DNA from 4 places in the Undibacterium sp. JH2W genome. Region 2 is predicted to be linked to each of the others. Evidence: predicted binding sites of a transcription regulator. Region 2 holds the regulator's gene; each other region holds the start of a gene.

Region 1 (5,392 bases), on a different contig from region 2:
ACTTGAAAGTCAGCACGGCATCGCCCTGACGGATACGCTCATTCAGGGCTTGCGCGGCATTGTGGGCGATGTTCAAAACAGTCTGTATCAGCTGCTCTTTGTCGCCGCGGAATTCAGGTATCGATAAATCATAGTCGCGCTTGATGCTCAGGCCCTGCGGGAATTCCGCAACGATCAGGCTACGCACGCGCTCGCATACTTCGTGGATATTGACGTCGCCGACAATATGCGGCAGACGATGCGGTGCCAGCAAACGATCTACCAGGGTCTGCAGCCTGTCGGCTTCCTTGATGATGACTTGGGTATATTCACGCAATTCACGCAGGTGGCGCTCTGGTAATTCCAGCTCTAGCAATTGTGCTGCGCCACGTATACCACCGAGCGGGTTCTTGATTTCATGGGCCAGATTACGGATCAGTTCCTTGTTGGCCTTGCTCTGGTCGAGCATGCGCTCTTCCCTGTCAAGCTTGAGCTGTTGCACGTTTTCACGTAACTCTATCAGGACTGGCGTCTCAGGATTATCAAGGGCCGTCACGATACTGTGCACATGCAGAGGCTCGCGCCCTGCCCGCTCCAGTGTCAAGTCCTGGCGCTTGTCGGCAAACTGATGCGCTACCGCCTGGTGGAAAACGGCAGTCAATTCCTGACCATTCAGGAACAGATCAGTCAGCTTCAGATGCGTGAGTGATTTAAAGGAGGAGTCGAGCAGGTTTTCAGCGGCCGCATTGGCAAATAAAATGCAGCCTTCAGCATCAAGCACAATCACGGCTGAAGTCAGCAAATCCAGGCCAGCAAATGAGGTAAGTGGAGTTTTCAAAACTTGTCCATAAAAAAAGGCCGCACAGAGCGACCTTTACGCAAGCATCATGCCCGAACAGCAATTTACTCTTTCACAGCGACAACTTATTTCGCATTGGCAATTTCACGTTTCAGTGCTTCTATGTTCTTTTCGGTGCGGCTGACGTCTTCTTTCATCAAATTGGTGCGTTCCTGGTATTTGGCGAAATTTCTTTCATCACCGCGGCGTTCAGGCTCACCATTATTGTATTCTTTCTTCAGATTGGCGAGTTTTTGCTCTTCGTTCTTCAATTCATCCATCAAAATCTGTTTGCGGTCTGAATCCCTGGCCTTTTGCGTGCCTTCATCTACTTTAGGGAAGTCATTAGGGCTACTGGCCGGCTTGCCTTGCGGTTTCTTACCTGGCGCAGGTAATGTTGGCGCCGGAACAACGGTGATGCCCTGCAAATCCACTTTCTTGCAACCTTTGACAGCGCCTGTATTTTTGTATTCTTTCTTACCATTATCATCCACGCACAGGTACACATCACCCTGCGCATAGGCAAGCGCCTGCACACCAATAAAGAGAATAAGGCCTGACAAAAGTCGATTCATAGGAAAGCAATAATCATTAACAGACTGATAGTGTATGTCATGCAGCGCTGCAACACAATTACTGAGAAATTAGCATTTGTAACAAAAAAAGCGAGGTCACCCTCGCTTTTTTGTCTATTTACTCAGATTACAGAGAGTAATACATGTCAAATTCCACAGGGTGGGTAGTCATGCGATAGCGTTGTACTTCTTGCATTTTCAAATCGATGTAAGCATCGATCATGCTGTCGCTGAATACGCCACCGCGTGTCAGGAACTCGCGGTCTTTGTTCAATGCGTCCAGCGCTTCTTCCAGAGATGCACACACTGTTGGGATCAATGCATCTTCTTCTGGTGGCAGATGGTAGAGATCTTTGCTCGCTGCTTCGCCCGGATGAATCTTGTTTTGCACGCCATCCAGACCAGCCATCATCAGTGCGGAGAAGCACAGGTATGGGTTCGCCAGTGGATCAGGGAAGCGCGTTTCAATACGGCGACCTTTAGGATTGGCAACGTAAGGAATACGGATGGAAGCAGAACGGTTACGTGCAGAGTAAGCCAGTTTCACTGGTGCTTCATAGCCTGGAACCAGACGCTTGTAAGAGTTGGTACCTGGGTTAGTGATCGCATTCAATGCTTTTGCATGCTTGATGATGCCGCCGATGTAGTACAGGGCGAAATCAGACAAACCAGCATAGCCGTCGCCAGCGAACAGGTTTTTGCCATCCTTCCAGATGGATTGATGCACGTGCATGCCAGAACCGTTGTCGCCAACGATAGGCTTAGGCATGAAAGTGGCTGTCTTGCCATAAGTGTGGGCAACATTCCAGACTACGTATTTCAGGTTTTGTGTCCAGTCAGCGCGCTCTACCAGTGTAGAGAACTTGGTACCGATCTCATTTTGACCAGCACCAGCCACTTCATGGTGATGCACTTCAACCGGGATCCCCAGGGATTCCAGGATCAGACACATTTCAGAACGCATATCCTGGAAGCTGTCGACTGGAGGAACCGGGAAATAACCGCCTTTAACCGTTGGACGATGGCCAGTATTGCCACCTTCCAGTTTCTCGCCTGTCGTCCAGGAAGCTTCGTCAGAATCAATCTTGACGAAACAGCCAGACATATCCACTTTCCAGCGTACGCTGTCAAAAATGAAGAATTCTGGTTCTGGACCAAAGTAAGCTGTGTCACCAATGCCAGAGGATTTCAAATAAGCTTCAGCACGTTTCGCGATGGAACGTGGATCGCGGTCATAGCCTTTACCATCTGATGGCTCGATGACGTCACATTGCATGAACAATGTGGTTTCCTCAAAGAATGGATCAATGTTGGCAGTAGATGGATCAGGCATCAACAACATGTCGGATGCTTCAATGCCTTTCCAGCCAGCGATGGACGAGCCGTCGAATGCGTGGCCAGATTCGAATTTATCGATGTCGAACTGGGAAATTGGAACAGTTACGTGCTGTTCTTTGCCTCGGGTATCAGCAAAGCGAAAATCAACGAATTTGACTTCGTTATCTTTCGCCATTTTCAAGACTTCTGCGGCTGTCATTGCCATGTGAAACTCCTCTGAGAGCTAAAAATAAATTCGGAAATTGCTGAGCCCTGCGCCAGCCAGTTGTATGCAATCTCGTCCAGTAGACAAACCTTGTCTTACTGATACAACTAATAGCAATTGCACCCGGCGGCTAAACTCAGTGGGGATAATAGCAGAAACCGTGCCATCAGCCAGTTCGTGTATATATAAATACGAAATTTGTTAAATGCCTGTTTTTGTGGCGTTTTCTCTCACAAAACTGCCCCATCTTAACATTATGCAAAGCCAGGCGCCGCACCAAGATAATGCACAATAATTCAAACAAACTATTTTGGTGCGTTTTTTATTTTGCGGCATTATTTTGCATTATTTTGGTGCAATCAAGAATTTGTCGTCGTAGAACATGCAAGCAACTCAGCTAGTTCAAATACTTAAACGAAATACTTGAAAAAAATATTTAATTGGCAATATTGACCAAAATCAATACTCATCGGTATTTCTCTGCATGCGACTCACTCTCATTTAGACTGTGACAGTCTTTTTCAGGCAGCGACGCCCCTGCCTGCCCGATAAACAGCTATGGAACCAAGCACAGGCACTCACTCCCGTACACAAATCTGATTATGTCGCCTCGCCCCTACCTGCGCAAACCCATACTGTTTGCCATACTCACCTTTACGCTAGCCATGCTCGCCAGTGTCGCCATCATTATCAAACTGGACGAAAGCGCCAAGCAGCAAGAGCACCTGCTCGCCTACGATCTGGCACGCTCACAAGCTGCCAGCTTGCAAAACAATATATATAGTGCCTTATCAGCAAGCTATGCTCTCGCTGCCATGGTTGCAGACAGCGATGGTCGAGTCCGGCATTTTGGACGTTTTGCCGACAAGATCCTGCAGTATCACCCACAAATTGCCGCTTTGTATCTGGCACCAGACGGCATCACCAGCGAAGTCGCACCTATAGAATGGCGCAACAATGGACTAGGCATAGACTTGCTGTCAGACCCGGTTCGCAAAACTGAGGCACAACTCGCCAAAGACAGTCATCATCTGACACTTGCAGGCCCACTCCCCCTCACCAATGGCAGCACTGGCATCATAGCCCGCCTGCCCGTCTACCTTGAAGATGCCATTGATGCAAACAAACCAGCACAATTCTGGGGCCTGATCTCGGCTGCCATTGATCTTAAAACCATACTGGCTGATGCCGAATTATCAAACTTAAGCGAGCGGGGTTACGACTATGAATTGTCGCGCCTTCATCCGGGCACACAACTCAGGCAAGTCATACAAAAGTCTGCTGGATTTACAAAGACGAATTACGTCAGCTATACAATCAAATTGCCGAATGCGGAATGGACCCTGGACCTGGTACCAAAAAATTCTGTGATCCATAACAAATCACTACTGCTCTATAGCAGCTTGGGGCTTTTGTTTAGCCTCATGTTGGCGTGCCTGGTAAAGCTCTTGTTCGAGACCCGCGAGCAAAGAAAAAATCTGAAGAAAATCGTCGCCAAAAGAACCGCAGAACTGGCGCAACGCGAAACAGACTTGCGCCATGCCCAAAGTATTTCAAAAACTGGTAGCTATAGCATTGCTGACAGTCCTCACGAGTGGTACTACTCCGATGAGGCACGTCGCCTGCTTGGCTACGCAAATGGCAGCAAAATCGATTGCGCCAATCTCATGCACCGCACCCACCCTGACGATATCCAGGCAGTCAAAAATTTTTGGAACCAGGTGCAAGCAGGCGAGGATGCAGGGATAGAACACCGCATAATTCTTGACGGCGAAGTGCGTTGGCTGCACTCACAATATGATGCCCAAAGTGTCAAGCGCATGGGCACTGTACAAGACATCACTGAGCGCAAACACGCAGAAGAAGACTTACGCATTGCCGCCATCGCCTTTGAGGGCCAGGAAGGCATGGTCATCACAGATGAACATCGCTGCATACTGCGCGTTAACCATGCCTTTACCCGTATCACTGGATATAGTCGCGAAGAAGCCCTGGGCAAACAAACCAGCCTGCTCAAATCCGGCCTGCACGGTGCCAGCTATTATGAAGACATGGGCAAGCAGCTTGAAGCCAACGACTATTGGCAAGGTGAAATCTGGAACCGCAGGAAAAATGGTGAAGTCTATCCAGAATGGCTGACCATTACGGCAGTTAAAAATAGCAGCGGCAAAGTCGTCAATTATGTCGCCACCATGCTCGACATTACCCAAAGAAAAGCCACTGAAGCCAAACTCGAACACCTGGCCTATCATGACCCGTTAACCGGCCTGGCCAACCGCCGCTTGCTCATCGACAGGCTGCAACACAGCCTGCTTGCAAAAAGCCGCAGCAATCTGTATGGCGCGGTACTCTTCCTTGACCTTGACAATTTCAAGACCATCAATGACAGCAGTGGCCACGGCAAGGGCGACATGCTCTTGCAAGTTGCAGCAAAACGCCTGGCGCATAGCATACGCA
Region 2 (5,392 bases):
GTCAGCAAGCGTGCCGCGGATCTGGGTATCAGCCATGTCTGCCAGGGCATTCATGACAAGAAAACTGCCTTCCTGGATTTGCTGGCAAAACTGGATATCCCTGCAGAAGCCTGTGGTTTTATCGGTGATGATGTCATCGACTTGCCCATACTGACGCGTGTGGGTTTTGCTGCCAGCGTGCCAAATGCGCATGCAGAAGTGCAACAGCGCGTGCTCTACATCACCAGGGCCAGCGGCGGCCAGGGCGCAGCACGCGAAGTTTGCGATTTCATCCTGCGAGCCCAGGGCAAATATGAACAGGCTCTACAAGCATATCTGACATGAAATCCCATTTGACCATAGACCGCTTCCGCATCTGGCTGGCCGTGATACTGCTGGGCATACTGACCCTGGGCACCATCTGGGTCATGGAAGTCATACGTCGTAATGGCGACGATGAACAAAACCGCAGCTCAGCCAGATCAGCACCGGATTACTATGTAGAGAAATTCAATTTCATCCGTTTGTCGAATAATGGCAAGGCCAATTACCATATTACTGGTGACAGCCTGGTACACCTGCCACGTAACGACAATATAGAAATCAAACATCCGCAGATCAACAGCTTTGATCAGGACCGTCCCCCCTTGCACCTGCGTGCCGACCTGGCCGTGGTATCGCAAAAATCCAATGTCATCACACCCAAGCGTGAGCATGATGAAGTGCATTTATATGACAATGTCAGCATGGAAAGGCCCGAAGGCCTGAGTTCACAATTCGTCCATGTGGAATCGGAGTATCTATTGCTGTTGCCAGATGATGATATCGTCAAGACCGATAAACCCATCACCATCACCACCGGTAAATCGACATCGACCGCAACCGGCATGCTGGCCAATAACTCTACCCAACACCTGGCCCTGTTAAGCAAAGTCCGCATCGCGCTCAAGAAGCGTGAAGCGGTGAATGCAGTTAAAACCAAATAATTGAGAAAGCGATCATTTATATGACACTTACTAAATTCGGCATTACCCATTTATTCAGCCTCGCCTGCCTGGGCCTGGTCAGTGCAACTGCATATGCAGAAAAAGCCGACAGCAACAAGGAAACCGTCATCGAAGCTGGTTATGGCGAGAGCGATGGCAAGACCAGTGTGCGCAGATTATCCAAGGGTGTCGCCCTGGTGCGTGGCACCCTGAATGTCAAGGCAGAAAATGCCGTCGTCACTGAGGCGCCAAATGGCGATCAATTTGTAGTACTGACTGGTGGCAGCAACCGCAAGGTTACATTTCGCCAAAAGCGCGATGGCGGGCCTGATCTGTGGGTAGATGGCGAAGCTGAACGTGCGGAATACAATCAAAGCACGGAAATCGTCAAATTCTTTTCCAAGGCCAAGGTACGCTATCTGGAAGGCAGTAAAGTCACCCAGGAACAGGCTGGCGAATACCTGTCTTATGACAGCAAGAACGAAGTGTTTGTAGGCACCAACTCCACCAGTGGTCAGTTTGTAGAAGGCTCGGGCAGCCTGAAAATCATCTTGCAACCAAAACCAGAAAAACAGGCTAATTAAGATGACAGCACAGTCAGGCAGCACCTTGCTGGTCAAGGGTTTGCAAAAACGTTATGGTGCACGCCAGGTCGTGCGTGATGTTTCCCTGCTATTGAAAAGTGGTGAAGTGGTGGGTTTGCTGGGGCCGAATGGCGCAGGCAAAACCACGTCTTTCTACATGATCGTCGGCCTGGTGCCTTCCGACGCTGGCGATATCATTATCGATGATGTCAATATCTCGCAATTGCCTATCCATGAGCGCGCCGTGCTCGGCCTGTCTTACCTGCCGCAGGAAGCTTCGGTGTTCCGCAAGCTGACAGTAGAAGACAATATCCGCGCAGTACTGGAATTGCAAAAAGACAGCGATGGTAAATTCCTCGGCAGCAAGAAAATCGAGCAAAGGCTGAATGCCTTACTGGCAGATTTGCAAATAGAAAAAATACGTGAGAGCCAGGCTTTGTCACTCTCAGGTGGTGAACGCCGCCGCGTCGAGATTGCCCGTGCACTGGCAACCAATCCACGCTTTGTCTTGCTGGATGAACCCTTTGCCGGTGTTGATCCTATCGCGGTCATCGAAATCCAGCGCATCGTCCGCTTCCTCAAGGAGCGTGGCATAGGCGTACTGATCACCGATCATAACGTCCGCGAAACCCTGGGTATCTGCGATCACGCTTACATCATCAATCAAGGCGCGGTACTTGCCAGTGGCAAGCCTGACGACATCATACAAAATGAATCTGTACGTCGCGTTTATCTCGGAGAACACTTCCGGATGTGACGGGAATCATCATGAAACAAAGCCTGCAACTACGTACTTCACAACATCTGGCCTTAACGCCGCAATTGCAGCAATCAATACGATTATTGCAGTTATCGACTTTGGAATTGCATCAGGAGCTGGAGACGCTGCTGACCGATAATCCCATGCTGGAACGCGTCGATGATCCACTCGACCATGCCGTGCGCCTGCTGGCCGATGGCGCCATCAATACAACGAGTACCTCGGCTGATGCAGGCATGGAAGTGCCTGCACAAAGAGAAGAAAGCGATAAATCCACCGAGCCAGCCGCCGCCGATGCCGAAACTGTCATCAGCAATGACAGCACCACTTCCAGCGAAGAAGACTGGGGCTTTGATGATGTACAGCATGGCAGCAAGTCTGGTGATGATGAAGATGGCCGCCCGCAACTGGGTGCCGCCCACATCACCCTGCGTGAACATCTGCTTGAGCAAATGCGCCTGAACCTGCGTGAGCCGCGTGACCGTGCCTTAGTCGAGCTGATGATAGATGCGCTCGACAATAACGGTTACCTGACCGAAACCCTGGATGAAATACATGCCAGTTTGCCATTGGAACTCTGTGTAGAGGCAGAAGAACTAGCCTTTGCCCTGAATATGCTGCAAAGCTTTGACCCGGCAGGTGTTGGTGCGCGCAGCCCTTCAGAATGCCTGGCCCTGCAAATCAGGCGCATGCCCAAAGTGGCTTTTGTCACGCGCAGGCTGGCGTTGCAAATTGTTGAAACACAACTGGCTTTATTTGCACAGAGAGATTTCACCAAACTCAAGAAAATCCTCGATTGCGATGATGAAGATTTGCGCGATGCACAAACCATCATACGCCTGTGCCAGCCACGGCCTGGCATTGCCTTTGCCGCCGATGAATCAGATTATGTCGTGCCAGATGTGATCGTCAGAAAATCTGGCAATGGCTGGCAAGTCATGCTGAATCAGGATGTCATGCCCAGGCTGCGAGTGAGCAGCGTGTATGCCAACATCATGAAGCAAAACCGCGGTGAAGCTGGCCTTGGTGCGCAATTGCAGGAAGCTCGCTGGCTCATCAAAAATATGCGGCAGCGCTTTGATACTATTTTGCGCGTTGCACAAGCGATAGTTGAAAGGCAACGCAATTTTTTCACCCATGGTGCTGTTGCCATGCGCCCCCTTGTTTTGCGCGAAATTGCTGATACACTAGGATTACACGAGAGCACTATCTCACGTGTGACAACCCAAAAATACATGTTGACCCCACATGGCATGTTTGAGTTGAAGTACTTTTTCGGCAGCCATGTCGCGACGGAAACAGGGGGTGAAGCATCTTCCACCGCGATACGTGCACTCATCAAGCAGTTGATAGGAGCAGAAGACCAGAAAAGCCCACTCTCTGATAGCAAAATTGCAGACATGCTGGGTGAACAGGGCATGGTAATTGCCCGACGGACAGTTGCCAAATACCGTGAAGCCCTGAAAATCCCCCCAGTCAGTTTGCGTAAATCTTTGTAAGTAGTCCTTGTAATCACGGTTTGAATTGCTATATATGATTTAGCTCAAGGCAAATAAATGCCAAGAGTGTATCGTTACAGCAAGCAACATCACTATAGGAGCACAGTATGAATCTCACCATCAGTGGACACCACGTCGAAGTAACTCCTGCAATTCGTGAATATGTACATACCAAACTAGAACGTATCAGGCGACATTTCGACCAGGTCATTGATATCGCCGTCATCCTGACGGTGGACAAGCTCCGGGAAAAGGAAAAACGACACAAAGCCGACATTAATTTGCATATCAGCGGTAAAGATATTCACGTTGAAAGCCTGGCACATGATCTATATGCAGCAATTGATGCCCTGGTAGATAAACTGGATCGTCAGGTCATCAAGCACAAAGATAAAATGCAAGACCATCAGCACGACGCCATCAAGCACATACCTGACCCGGCATCGGCTTCATAAGACCCCAGTCCTTGCCCTAACAGGGTTGTGGACATCCAAAACAAGGACGCTAAAGGCGTCCTTTTTGTTGGGTGAGTGGTTTCTTGTAGGTCTCGTTTCTGACATTTCAAATAAATTATTTACTTTTATTGCTGTTTGTCACATACGTCGCTCAACAAGCTGCGAGTTAGTTGATTCACGGCATTTGTATTAACGTCATTCCAGCGTGGGTTTGGCTGGAATCCACCGGGCTGGCGCTCCAGCGGCGTTTGTTGTATGCCATGTCGCTCGTTACAGGCGTACTTTGACTAAAACTTTTGCCCTTCGTGGATACAAGCCGGGTCTCGGCCCGGCAGCCGAAATACTTTCTTAGCGTCGCCAAAGTAAGTATTCAAAGAAAGGCGACCCAGGCGTAGCCGCCCCTGCGGGGTTCCCGTTTATTCGGTACAAAAAATGGGAACTGCGAACGTCAAAAACAACTACAACCCCAAAGTCAAACTCAACGGCAACGGCAACGGCAACGGCAACGGCAACGGCAACGGCAACGGCAACGGCAACGAGCGTGTCGCCCTTACTCTATTTCCTCATAAACATATACACCCCGTGACGCCCAAGCCTGACAAAGTTAAAATAGCAGCTTCATCCCTTACCTGCATAGTCAACATCATGAGCGAATTTGTCCTCACCTCCGTCAAAAACAATATAGGCTACATCACCCTCGACAGACCCAAAGCCTTGAACTCGCTGTCTCTCGATATGGTAAGAGCACTGACGACAACCTTGCTGACCTGGCAGGATGATCAAAGCGTGCGTGCAGTGTTCATTCACAGCAGCAGTGAGAAAGCATTTTGTGCTGGTGGTGATATTCGTTTTTTCTACGATGTGGGCACTGCCACCCCAAAAGGTGACTCGGCCTTGCTGGAAGATTTTTTCACGGAAGAATATGCCTTAAATCATTTAATCCATTTCTACCCAAAACCCTATATCGCCCTGATGAATGGCGTGGTCATGGGCGGTGGCATGGGTATCGCCCAGGCAGGGTCAGATTGCCGTTTGCGCATCGTCACTGAGCGTACCAAGATGGCCATGCCGGAAGTGAATATCGGCCTTTTCCCTGATGTAGGCGGCGGCTATTTCCTGTCGCGCACTG
Region 3 (5,392 bases), on a different contig from region 2:
AGCAAGAAATTGACGTACCCATACGGGACTTAAAAGGTGCTCTCAACCACCTTACCATCCAGTTTGATGACCGGATGTCGCAGAAATGAACTAAAACCGGTTGCATAAAATCCTGACACCCAAAAAACCAATACTGCGCGTCAGGCGTTATTTGGACTTTCCTGCCATCCTATCTAAGCATTGAGCCAGCACAAAACACTATGGACAACCGCCAGCCCCAGACTTCAAACCACGTTGACCATTACATATAGAGTTACCAGCAGCAAAAGCCCAGATCATGTTTGCTTGATTGGTCACAGACGTTGCTGTCAGAGTACCATTCAACAGTGTAGCAGCACCACTTAAAGTAGCAGCACTAGTCATCGCTACTGAACCAGCAGCAGGTACTGGAGCATTAGGCAAAAACTTAGAAGTAACGACAACAGGGATACCATTATTGCCCATTGAAAAACAACCTGTAGCACCAAGGCCCCAAGTGCCATTACTCTCTTGATAACAAACTGCCATAGATGTCAGCAAACTATCCAACTCAGCCCTAGCACCTGCAGCGCGAGTACGGGATGTGTAATCAGAGTACTGAGGAATAGCGATCGCTGCCAGAATACCGATAATTGCAACAACAATCATCAACTCGATCAGTGTAAAGCCGCGTTGCAACCGCTTTGAAATGGAGTACATATACATTTCCCCAAAACCCATAAGAAAAAATTAGCCATAGTAAATTCCATCGCAATGTGATTCAGTTAAACATCCACATGTGTTCAAACTACTCTTATTGATAGTACTTACTTCAACAACAATTCGAAAAAATCCAAGTGAAAAACAACCAATCAACCTTGTCCAACATAGATTTGCAGTGAACAAATATAAATCAATACATAAAAAAAGCCCTTCAATAAAATTGAGGGGCTTTTTCGATAGAATTCTTACCTATTATGGGCAGCCGCCAGCTCCGGCCTTCAAGCCACGTTGACCATTACAGATAGCATCACCAGCAGCAAAAGCCCAGATCATGTTTGCTTGATTGGTCACAGACGTTGCTGTCAGAGTACCATTCAACAGTGTAGCAGCACCACTTAAAGTAGCAGCACTAGTCATCGCTACTGAACCAGCAGCAGGTACTGGAGCATTAGGCAAAAACTTGGAAGTAACGACAACAGGGATACCATTATTGCCCATTGAAAAACAACCTGTAGCACCAGCACCCCAAGTGCCATTATTCTCTTGATAACAAACTGCCATAGATGTCAGCAAACTATCCAACTCAGCCCTAGCACCAGCAGCACGAGTACGGGATGTGTAATCAGAGTATTGAGGAATAGCGATCGCTGCCAGAATACCGATAATTGCAACAACAATCATCAACTCGATCAATGTAAAGCCGCGTTGCAGCTGTTTAGGGATAGATTTCATCTTGAACTCCAGTAAAAAAGTTAAATTCGGGAACAACGCTTCATCATCAGCAAGCGCCGTGCCAACTCGTCGCAAGACCTGAAAACAGGGGGTTTTGTGGTGGAAATACATATCTTTGGATGTTTACTCAGGGCAACTGACAAAATGCGTCAATAGCCTCCAAAATCCCTTTGCAATTTTTTGTCATTTCTTATGTCAAAATATAAATATGACTGACGAGAATGTCACTCCTGTAACCTAAGTTACATATTTCAGCTTTTTATTATTAAATAATAAATACTTACTTTACAAGAAGTGTGTATTAATAATCTCAGTGCATGTTTGACCAGGCTGAATAGGCGTCAGGGTAATAAAGAAATGCGCCGCCACACAGATCACCTCATATGCAAGGGAAATTGTCATGGCAAAGTGATGACTAAAAACTCTGACTTGGAGTGATTGTTGGCATTAAGGGTAAGCTATGGAGCTGCCCTGAGGTGATGGCGGTGCTTCAGTAACTATGTCCTGCCCAAATAGAAAAGCAGGGGCCAGACTATCGGGAGCAGATGAAATCCGCTGCCTGACACACTTGGGGTGAGTGTTCACTATCCATACTCATATTGCCCCTTGCCTACCTGCATATACGCTATAAAGCGTCGCCCTTATGGACGGGCAAGCTGGTTTATATCGTAGAAGCAGGACTGACGCAAAATTGTCCCAGCAAGACATCAGCGACGAAGCCAGCACTTTAGTACGGCCAGGAACTGTAACGCAATTGGGGCGGTTTTCGTAAATCCTGATAAAAGGGAAATGCCCTCGCCAGGTCTGGCCCAGCGCCCTCAATAAAAGATGACTGCCATCTTCGTGCCTGACAGCTCTATCATGTCAGCATGCTTCAAGGTGTGCGGCTTGTCCTTGATGGAGACGGTATTGACGGTTGCCGCAGCACTGCCCTCGACCTGGGCAATGACATAGTCCTTGCCTTGCTGGGTAATGGCAATGACCTGAGTGCCAGGGCTGCCTATGGTAGTGACGGCTTTGACAAGATTAAGCTCCTTACCCACATTCGTGCCGTTCATGACCTTGATCTTGGCTCTTTGCTTGTCGACGATCGCCGGTGGCTGCACTTGCCCTGGTTCAGGCACAAAAGTCTGTTTGCCGGATTGTTCAACCTGGAATCTTAATTTGTATTTGCCTATGTCGATAACATCATCATCTTGCAACAAATGCTTTTTGACTGGCTGACCATTGACCATGGTGCCATTGGTACTGCCCAGGTCAAGAACAAAAGAACCATTCGAAGAAGTATCAATTGCGGCATGCTGGCCGCTCACCGTCAGATGATCGATCACGATGTCATTGCTGGGGCGCCGTCCTATCGTCAGGCGTGATTTGCTGATAGTGATTTCTTGCTGAACCAGACCATTAAAGGTGACGATAATTTTCGCCATAAATCTCTCATCAATTCATAAGCCCCGGACTACCGGGTAAATGTTCTTTGCAACCAGGACTGGTTTTTTTCACCAACCAGACGAAACAAGACGACAGAAATATTATCCAGCCCCCCCCTGTCCTTTGCCCTGTCTATCAGTGCTTCGGCACAACGATCAAGATCAGTGCCATACATCCTGATCAGACTCTGGATTTCATCATGCTCCAACATATCGGTCAATCCATCCGAGCACATCAGATACAAATCTTCTTCTTCGGTATGGTGAGTATGCAACTCGGTATGCACCTCATCAAGCGTACCGACAGCCCGGGTAATCAGGTTCTTGATGGAAGAAAAACGCGCATCTTCTTCCGATATCAGACCGGCATTGATTTGCTCCTGCAACACCGAATGGTCCTGGGTCAGACGGCTTAATATACCATCACGAAAGCGATAAGCACGTGAATCACCCACATGAGCAAGCAAGAGCTTGTCCTGCAAACAACATGCCACCACCACTGTGGTGCCCATGCCTGAGCATTCTGGATTGGTTTGCGCTGCGTACAGCACGTTACGGTTGGCCAGTTCGACAGACTCGGTAATCCAGCGCGCCATCGCCAAAGGCCTGGGGCCCATGGAAGGGAACCAGATGGCATCCATCTTACTGCATAAATATTCTGCAATGATTTGCGCCGTCATGGCGCTGGCGACTTCACCGGCATTGTAACCACCCATGCCATCGGCCAGAATGGCGCAGCCGTAGTCTGCACAAACGATGATGGCATCTTCGTTGTGCGACCTGACTAAGCCCGTATCAGACAGGGCGGCAAATTCTAGAACACGCTGGTATGGCATCAATAAACGCTGGGAATTATTCTGAGTGTATAAATTTATAATATTTTACGCAGATTTTATTGGCTAAATTTTAAACCTGTATTCATAGGCTAGTTTCATTAACCGCTTGCCCTGCTTTTTATTCTGTTTTTTATTTTGCTTCGTTTTAGCTAGTGCCTGCAGTTCACGATGAATTCAATCACAATTCAATCACAATTCAATTGTGAACTGTGCATCATGCTGAAGCTTAACATTAAGGAAATCTATTTGCACGGATATCCACCATAAACCCGGCCATAAACAAAAAAGAGTCGCAAAATTTGCGACTCTTTTTCTTGCTAAGTAGCTTTTAAGCGCTTAACTTACAGCATTGCTTTCAACAAACGCGCCATTTCTGACGGGTTTTTAGTGGCTTTGATGCCGCATTCTTCCATGATGTCGAGCTTGGCTTGTGCAGTATCAGCACCACCAGAGATCAGCGCGCCAGCATGGCCCATGCGTTTGCCCGGAGGCGCAGTCACACCGGCGATGAAGCCAACAACTGGCTTCTTCATGTTGTCGCGTACCCAGTAAGAAGCATTCGCTTCGTCCGGACCGCCGATTTCACCGATCATGATGACCGCATCAGTATCTGGATCATCATTGAACATCTTCATGATGTCGATGTGTTTCAGACCATTGATAGGATCACCACCAATACCAACAGCAGAAGACTGGCCCAGACCCAGTGCAGTCAATTGACCCACTGCTTCATAAGTCAAAGTACCGGAACGGGAAACCACGCCGATACGACCTTTACGGTGGATATGGCCTGGCATGATGCCGATCTTGATTTCGTCTGGAGTAATCAGACCTGGGCAGTTAGGGCCGAGCAATTTTGTTTTGCTGCCGGATTTTGCCATGCGGTCTTTCAACATCATCATGTCACGGACAGGGATGCCTTCAGTAATGCAAATTGCCAGGTCCAGGTCAGCTTCAACGGCTTCCCAGATGGCAGCGGCTGCGCCTGCTGGTGGAACGTAGATAACAGAAACTGTCGCGCCAGTAGCTGCTTTAGCTTCAGATACGTTAGCAAAAATCGGGATGCCTTCGAAATCTTCGCCAGCTTTTTTCGGGTTCACGCCAGCGACGAAACAGTTTTTACCGTTTGCGTAGTCGCGGCACATGCGAGTATGGAACTGGCCAGTTTTGCCAGTGATACCTTGGGTGATGACTTTAGTGTCTTTATTGATCAGGATGGACATATCTGTTCCTTGCGATTATTAAGCTTGAGCTGCAGCAGCTGCAACAACCTTCTGTGCTGCTTCTTCCATCGTGTCAGCCGCGATGATAGGCAGGCCAGAGTCAGCCAGCATCTTCTTGCCGATGTCTTCGTTAGTACCCTTCATACGCACAACCAGTGGTACTTGCAGGGAAACTGCCTTGGATGCAGTGATCACGCCTTCAGCGATCACGTCACAACGCATGATGCCGCCGAAAATGTTGACCAGGATGGCTTTCAGGCCTGGGTTTTTCAACATGATCTTGAAGGCTTCAGTTACTTTTTCTGCCGTCGCGCCACCACCTACGTCGAGGAAGTTGGCTGGTTCGCCGCCGAACAGTTTGATCGTGTCCATGGTTGCCATCGCCAGACCAGCACCGTTGACCAGGCAACCGATATTGCCGTCGAGGGAGATGTAAGCCAGGTCAAATTTGGAGGCTTCGATTTCAGCTGGATCTTCTTCATCCAGATCG
Region 4 (5,392 bases), on a different contig from region 2:
GGCCGAGGATGTCATGGCAAACTACGCGAGCCGGGAACCAGGGGAAATCCAGGTCGCGCTTGCGTTCTATGAACTGGCGCAGGGAATCGTTCAACGTAGCCGGGTCACAGCGACGCACCAGGTTTTCTGCCAATACACGTGAAGTGTAGGGCAGCTTGTCATAAGCCCCTGCCACGATGGCATCTACTGCTGCACGTGTATCAAAATAATCCAGAGTAGTGCCGGGTAGTGGCTTGCGGAATTGAGTATTCATGGCTCGCTATTTTTAAATATTAGTATTTGGTGTTCTGGGCAGTTCAAGTTAATTCATAGAACAACTCAGAGCTGCAATTTGAAGCCTTCATGTGATGCTGTGAAGCCCATGCTTCCATAGAACCTGTGCGCCTGTATGCGCTTTTTGTCGCTGGTCAGTTGCACCAACTGGCAACCGCGCTCACGTGCAAGGGCTATGGCCTGTTCTATGAACCAGTGGCCTATGCCCTGCCCGCGCAGATAGCCATCAACCCGCACGCTTTCTATCATGGCGCGGGTAGACCCTTTCCTGCTCAGGCCAGGGATGAAAGTGACTTGCTGCATGGCGATGATGCGGCCATCCAGTTCGGCCACCATCAGGAACTGATTGTCATCGGCTGTTATACGCTCAAAGGCCTTGGTATAACATGCGTCCTCCGAGCCCACGCCTTCACGGTTTTTGCCCAGGTCATCGTCAGCGATGAGTTCCAGCAGGCGCGGCAGATCTTGCCTCACAGCGCGTCTGGTGCTGAGTTTCGAGAAATCTGCCTGCACTTTCATATGCAACCTCTGCCTTGCTTATTTACGCTTATTTATTTACGCTTATTCAAGGGAACAAACTTCAGATCTTCAGGACCTACATAATTGGCGCTAGGACGAATGATCTTGTTATCGATACGCTGTTCTATGATGTGCGCCGCCCAGCCTGAGGTACGCGCAATCACGAACAAAGGCGTGAACATGGCAGTTGGCACACCCATCATGTGGTAAGACACAGCAGAGAACCAGTCCAGGTTGGGGAACATTTTCTTGATATCCCACATCACGGTTTCCAGACGTTCGGCAATATCAAACATCTTCATTGCGCCCGCTTCTTTGGACAGATTGCGTGCCACTTCCTTGATGACCTTGTTGCGTGGATCAGAGATGGTATAAACAGGGTGGCCGAAACCGATCACGACTTCCTTGTTTTCCACGCGTTTCTTGATATCTGCTTCTGCTTCATCAGGATTGTCGTAACGCTTCTGGATTTCAAACGCCACTTCATTCGCGCCACCATGTTTAGGGCCGCGCAGGGCACCGATAGCACCAGTGATGGCGGAATACATATCAGAACCCGTACCAGCGATTACACGGCCAGTAAAGGTCGAGGCATTGAATTCATGCTCTGCATACAGTATCAATGAAGTATGCATGGCTTTTTCCCACGATGCGCTTGGTTTTTCACCGTGCAGCAGGTGCAGGAAATGGCCGCCTATGGATTCATCATCAGTTTCTGTTTCTATACGCTTGCCGTTATGGCTGTAGTGATACCAGTACAGCAGCATGGAACCCAGTGAAGCCATCAAACGGTCAGCGATATCGCGCGCACCAGGGTGATTATGGTCATCTTTTTCTGGCAATACGCAACCCAGTGCAGACACACCGGTACGCATGACATCCATAGGATGGGAGGATGCCGGCAAGCACTCCAGTGCTGCCTTGACATTGGCTGGCAAGCCACGCAGGGCTTTCAATTTGGTTTTGTAGCCACGCAATTCTGCGACGGTAGGCAATTTACCGTGTACCAGCAAATGGGCAATTTCTTCAAACTCGCAGGCGTCAGCCACGTCCAGGATGTCATAACCGCGATAATGCAGATCATTACCGGTTTTGCCTACAGTACACAGGGCAGTATTGCCAGCGGTAACGCCAGACAGGGCGACGGATTTCTTAGGTTTGAAAGGAACTGCTTCAGTCATGATTATTTCTCCAGAGGTTCATATTCAAGGCTGTTCCTGCCCTCTCACTTGATGCAGCGCAAGGACGGGACAGCTTAGAACCTGTTTGCGATCTTACTGCGCCTGCGTGATCGGGACTCATGTGCTGCTCAAAATGCTCATGTACTAGAGTACATTCCGCTTTTTGCGCTGCTCTTCACCCCGCTGACGCACGCTCGCTACAGATCGCAAACAGGTTCTTACATCATTATTATTTGGCTTTTTGCTGCGCAAACAGAGCATCGAGCTTTTGCTCAAAGTCGTGGTAATTAATACGCTCATACAATTCCATGCGGGTTTGCATGGTGTCGACGACATTCTTTTGCGTGCCATCACGCCGTATCGCGCCATAGACGTTTTCTGCTGCCTTGTTCATGGCGCGGAAAGCGGACAATGGGTACAAGACCAGGCCCACATCCACTGCAGCCAGTTCTTCGACGGAGTATAAAGGAGTAGCGCCAAATTCAGTGATATTTGCCAGGATAGGTACTTTGACGGCATTGGCGAATTGCTTGTACATCGCCAGTTCAGTGATGGCTTCCGGGAAGATCATATCTGCACCCGCCTCTACGCAAGCCAGGGCACGGTCTATCGCCGCTTCCAGCCCCTCAACAGCCAGCGCATCAGTACGCGCCATGATGACGAAGTTGTCATCTGTACGCGCATCGACTGCAGCTTTCACGCGGTCCACCATTTCCTGCTTGCTGACGATTTCCTTGCCAGGACGATGGCCGCAACGCTTGGCACCAACCTGGTCTTCGATATGGATGGCTGCAGCGCCAAACTTGATCATGGACTTGACAGTACGTGCCACATTGAAGGCGGATGAACCAAAGCCGGTATCCACATCGACCAGCAAAGGCAGATCGCAAACGTCAGTAATGCGGCGTACATCAGTCAGGACATCGTCAAGATTGGAGATGCCCAGATCAGGCAAACCCAGGGAACCGGCAGCAACACCGCCGCCAGACAGGTAGATCGCCTTGAAACCGGCACGTTTTGCCAGCAAGGCATGGTTGGCATTGATTGCTCCGACGACTTGCAACGGGGATTCTTCCTGCATCGCCTTGCGGAAGGCGGCACCTGCGGAGTATGTACTCATGTGTATGCTTTCAGGTTAATGAACAGATTCTGGGATGCGTATTGCAATCAGCGTGCCAGCAGCCCTGCTCTGACTGCCGTTTCAGGCCGATATGCATATAAATCAAATACTTATTCGCCATGCACGCATATTAAATCCTGTGCAAGGCCGCAGATTTGTTTCATAATAACGTTTCACATTGAATTTCGAAACATCAATTGAAACATATATGAAACATCCACCTGCGCTGCGCGATACCCACGACAAACCTGTCATCTGGACAGTCTCCATCTCACGCCTGTTCGACATGTTCCGTGACATCATGGTTGAATATGATGTCAGTGCTGACATAGAGCCCATACACATGGGTTTTGAAGAAGCCGCCCAATACCTGAAAGAGCGCCTGCAAACCGAGAGATGCGATGCTGTCATCGCGGCGGGCTCGAATGGGGCCTACCTCAAGAATCGCCTGCCCGTCCCGGTCGTTATCGCCAAGGCCAGTGGCTTTGACGTCATGCAGGCCCTGGCCAGGGCACGTAAGGTTTCGCCCGCCATTGGTCTCATCAATTACCAGGAGACTATGCCAGAGCTGGCGGATTTCAAGACAACTTTCGGTTTCCCGCTGGAGCAACGCACCTATGTCACCGAAGAAGATGCGCGCGCTCAGATCAGTGAACTCAAGGCTGGCGGCATCAAGGTCATCGTCGGCGCGGGTCTGATTACTGACCTGGCTGAAGAAGCTGGCCTGACTGGCATTTTCATGTATTCCGCCACATCGATACGACAAGCCTTTGACGACGCACTGGAAATCGCTCGCCTGACCAGGCTGGAATCCAGCAGAGGTCGCCAGCATCCGGCAGCAGAATCATTACGTGCAAAACACAATTTGCATGATTTGCGAGGTGACTCTGCCATCATGCAGGCGACCCGCAAGTCCATCGCCTTGTTCGCCCGCTCCCCCGCCACAGTGCTCTTGCAGGGTGAAACTGGCACCGGCAAGGAATTAGCTGCCCAGGCATTGCACCGCGAAAGCACGCGGGCACGCCAACCCTTTGTTGCTGTCAATTGTGGTGCGATTGCCGAAAGTCTGCTGGAATCTGAATTGTTTGGTTATGAAGAAGGTGCTTTCACAGGTTCAAAACGTGGCGGTCATGCTGGTTTGTTTGAAATTGCCCACAGAGGGACGGTGTTTCTGGATGAAATTGGTGAAATGCCGCTCACACTGCAGACTCGCCTGCTGCGCGTGCTGGAAGAACGTGAAATCAACCGCGTGGGCAGCATGCGCCCGATACCGGTCGACGTGCGCATTATCAGCGCCACCCATTGCGACCTGGAAGTGAGGGTAAAAGAAGGAAAGTTTCGCGCAGATCTGTATTTTCGCCTCGCCGTATTGCGCCTGCACTTGCCAGCATTACGCGAACGTGCCGATGATTTACTGCCACTGACAGAATGGTGCCTGAAGCATGCCTTAGCTGCCATGGGTGTCAGGCCTCATGCCAACCTGCATGCAGAAATCGCCAGTTGCAGCAGGCTTTTGCAAGACTACGCCTGGCCAGGAAATGTAAGAGAATTACGCAATCTCATGGAACGCCTGGCCTTGTTTTTGGCTGCTGAACCGCTCCAGGCATTGACACCAGCCTTCGTGGCAAAAACATTGCCAGAATTAAATATCGCGCAAAATTCATCCATTAATTCAGATACACAGCCACCTTCAGAGTCACTGGAACTGGTCATGGAAAAGTTCAATCACAACCGCGAAGCAGCCGCCGACTACCTGGGTATCAGCAGAACAACCTTGTGGCGACGCCTCAAGCAAAAATCGTAATCATTTGAAACATTAATTGATCATCTGGAAGGCGAATTTTGTGTCGCACTAAGGTAAAATGAATTTACGCTACCACTCACCATTCTTGGGTGCATTTGTCTTACATAAAATACATTATGAAAAAAATACTCATTGTTGACGATAGTAAAGTTTCTCGCATGGTTATTCGTGCGCATGTCAAAGCAGTGCATCCTGACTGGGAATTTTTTGAAGCTGCCAGTGGAGAAGAGGCTATCAAGTCCGTCGTAGAGCACAAGCCCGACTTTTGCACCATGGACATCAACATGCCAGGTATGCTGGGGACTGACGCAGCAGAGCAGATTTTGCAAAATTATCCACAAATGCGTATCGCCATTTTTTCAGCGAATGTACAAGACACCATGCAAAACCGGGCGACATCCATAGGCACCATTTTTGTCGCCAAACCGGTGACTGAGAAGTCCATCACTATCGTTCTCAATTATTTCGCGAGCGGAAAATGAATTCCCTGACCGA

Evidence for each region. The regulator sigma-54, encoded in region 2, starts transcription at its own class of promoters, with help from an activator protein. The targets are predictions, from matches to a motif close to TGGCANGNAANCTGCTTT.
Region 1: a site for sigma-54 is predicted at 3,084-3,101, ahead of glnA (type I glutamate--ammonia ligase). Genes of this name have one in related genera too.
Region 3: a site for sigma-54 is predicted at 1,460-1,477, ahead of ACO0LC_RS18845 (pilin). Genes of this name have one in related genera too.
Region 4: a site for sigma-54 is predicted at 3,134-3,151, ahead of prpB (methylisocitrate lyase). Genes of this name have one in related genera too.

Annotation. Positions count from the first base shown of each region.
Region 1 is NZ_JBMPOT010000016.1:116,511-121,902, reverse strand. It holds gene glnL (nitrogen regulation protein NR(II)) at 1-817, opposite strand, end outside; gene ACO0LC_RS22560 (DUF4124 domain-containing protein) at 904-1,392, opposite strand; gene glnA (type I glutamate--ammonia ligase) at 1,520-2,935, opposite strand; gene ACO0LC_RS22550 (EAL domain-containing protein) at 3,538-5,392, shown strand, end outside.
Region 2 is NZ_JBMPOT010000026.1:52,034-57,425, forward strand. It holds gene ACO0LC_RS26685 (KdsC family phosphatase) at 1-324, shown strand, start outside; gene lptC (LPS export ABC transporter periplasmic protein LptC) at 321-965, shown strand; gene lptA (lipopolysaccharide transport periplasmic protein LptA) at 986-1,549, shown strand; gene lptB (LPS export ABC transporter ATP-binding protein) at 1,551-2,306, shown strand; gene ACO0LC_RS26705 (RNA polymerase factor sigma-54) at 2,318-3,808, shown strand; gene hpf (ribosome hibernation-promoting factor, HPF/YfiA family) at 3,916-4,263, shown strand; gene ACO0LC_RS26715 (enoyl-CoA hydratase/isomerase family protein) at 4,909-5,392, shown strand, end outside.
Region 3 is NZ_JBMPOT010000012.1:84,514-89,905, forward strand. It holds partial or broken gene ACO0LC_RS18835 (IS256 family transposase) at 1-89, shown strand, start outside; gene ACO0LC_RS18840 (pilin) at 199-678, opposite strand; gene ACO0LC_RS18845 (pilin) at 934-1,413, opposite strand; gene ACO0LC_RS18850 (FHA domain-containing protein) at 2,232-2,843, opposite strand; gene ACO0LC_RS18855 (Stp1/IreP family PP2C-type Ser/Thr phosphatase) at 2,873-3,679, opposite strand; gene sucD (succinate--CoA ligase subunit alpha) at 4,021-4,902, opposite strand; gene sucC (ADP-forming succinate--CoA ligase subunit beta) at 4,921-5,392, opposite strand, start outside.
Region 4 is NZ_JBMPOT010000002.1:197,317-202,708, reverse strand. It holds gene acnD (Fe/S-dependent 2-methylisocitrate dehydratase AcnD) at 1-253, opposite strand, end outside; gene ACO0LC_RS03195 (GNAT family N-acetyltransferase) at 319-792, opposite strand; gene prpC (bifunctional 2-methylcitrate synthase/citrate synthase) at 825-1,973, opposite strand; gene prpB (methylisocitrate lyase) at 2,203-3,093, opposite strand; gene prpR (propionate catabolism operon regulatory protein PrpR) at 3,302-4,897, shown strand; gene ACO0LC_RS03175 (response regulator transcription factor) at 5,014-5,379, shown strand; gene ACO0LC_RS03170 (chemotaxis protein CheC) at 5,376-5,392, shown strand, end outside.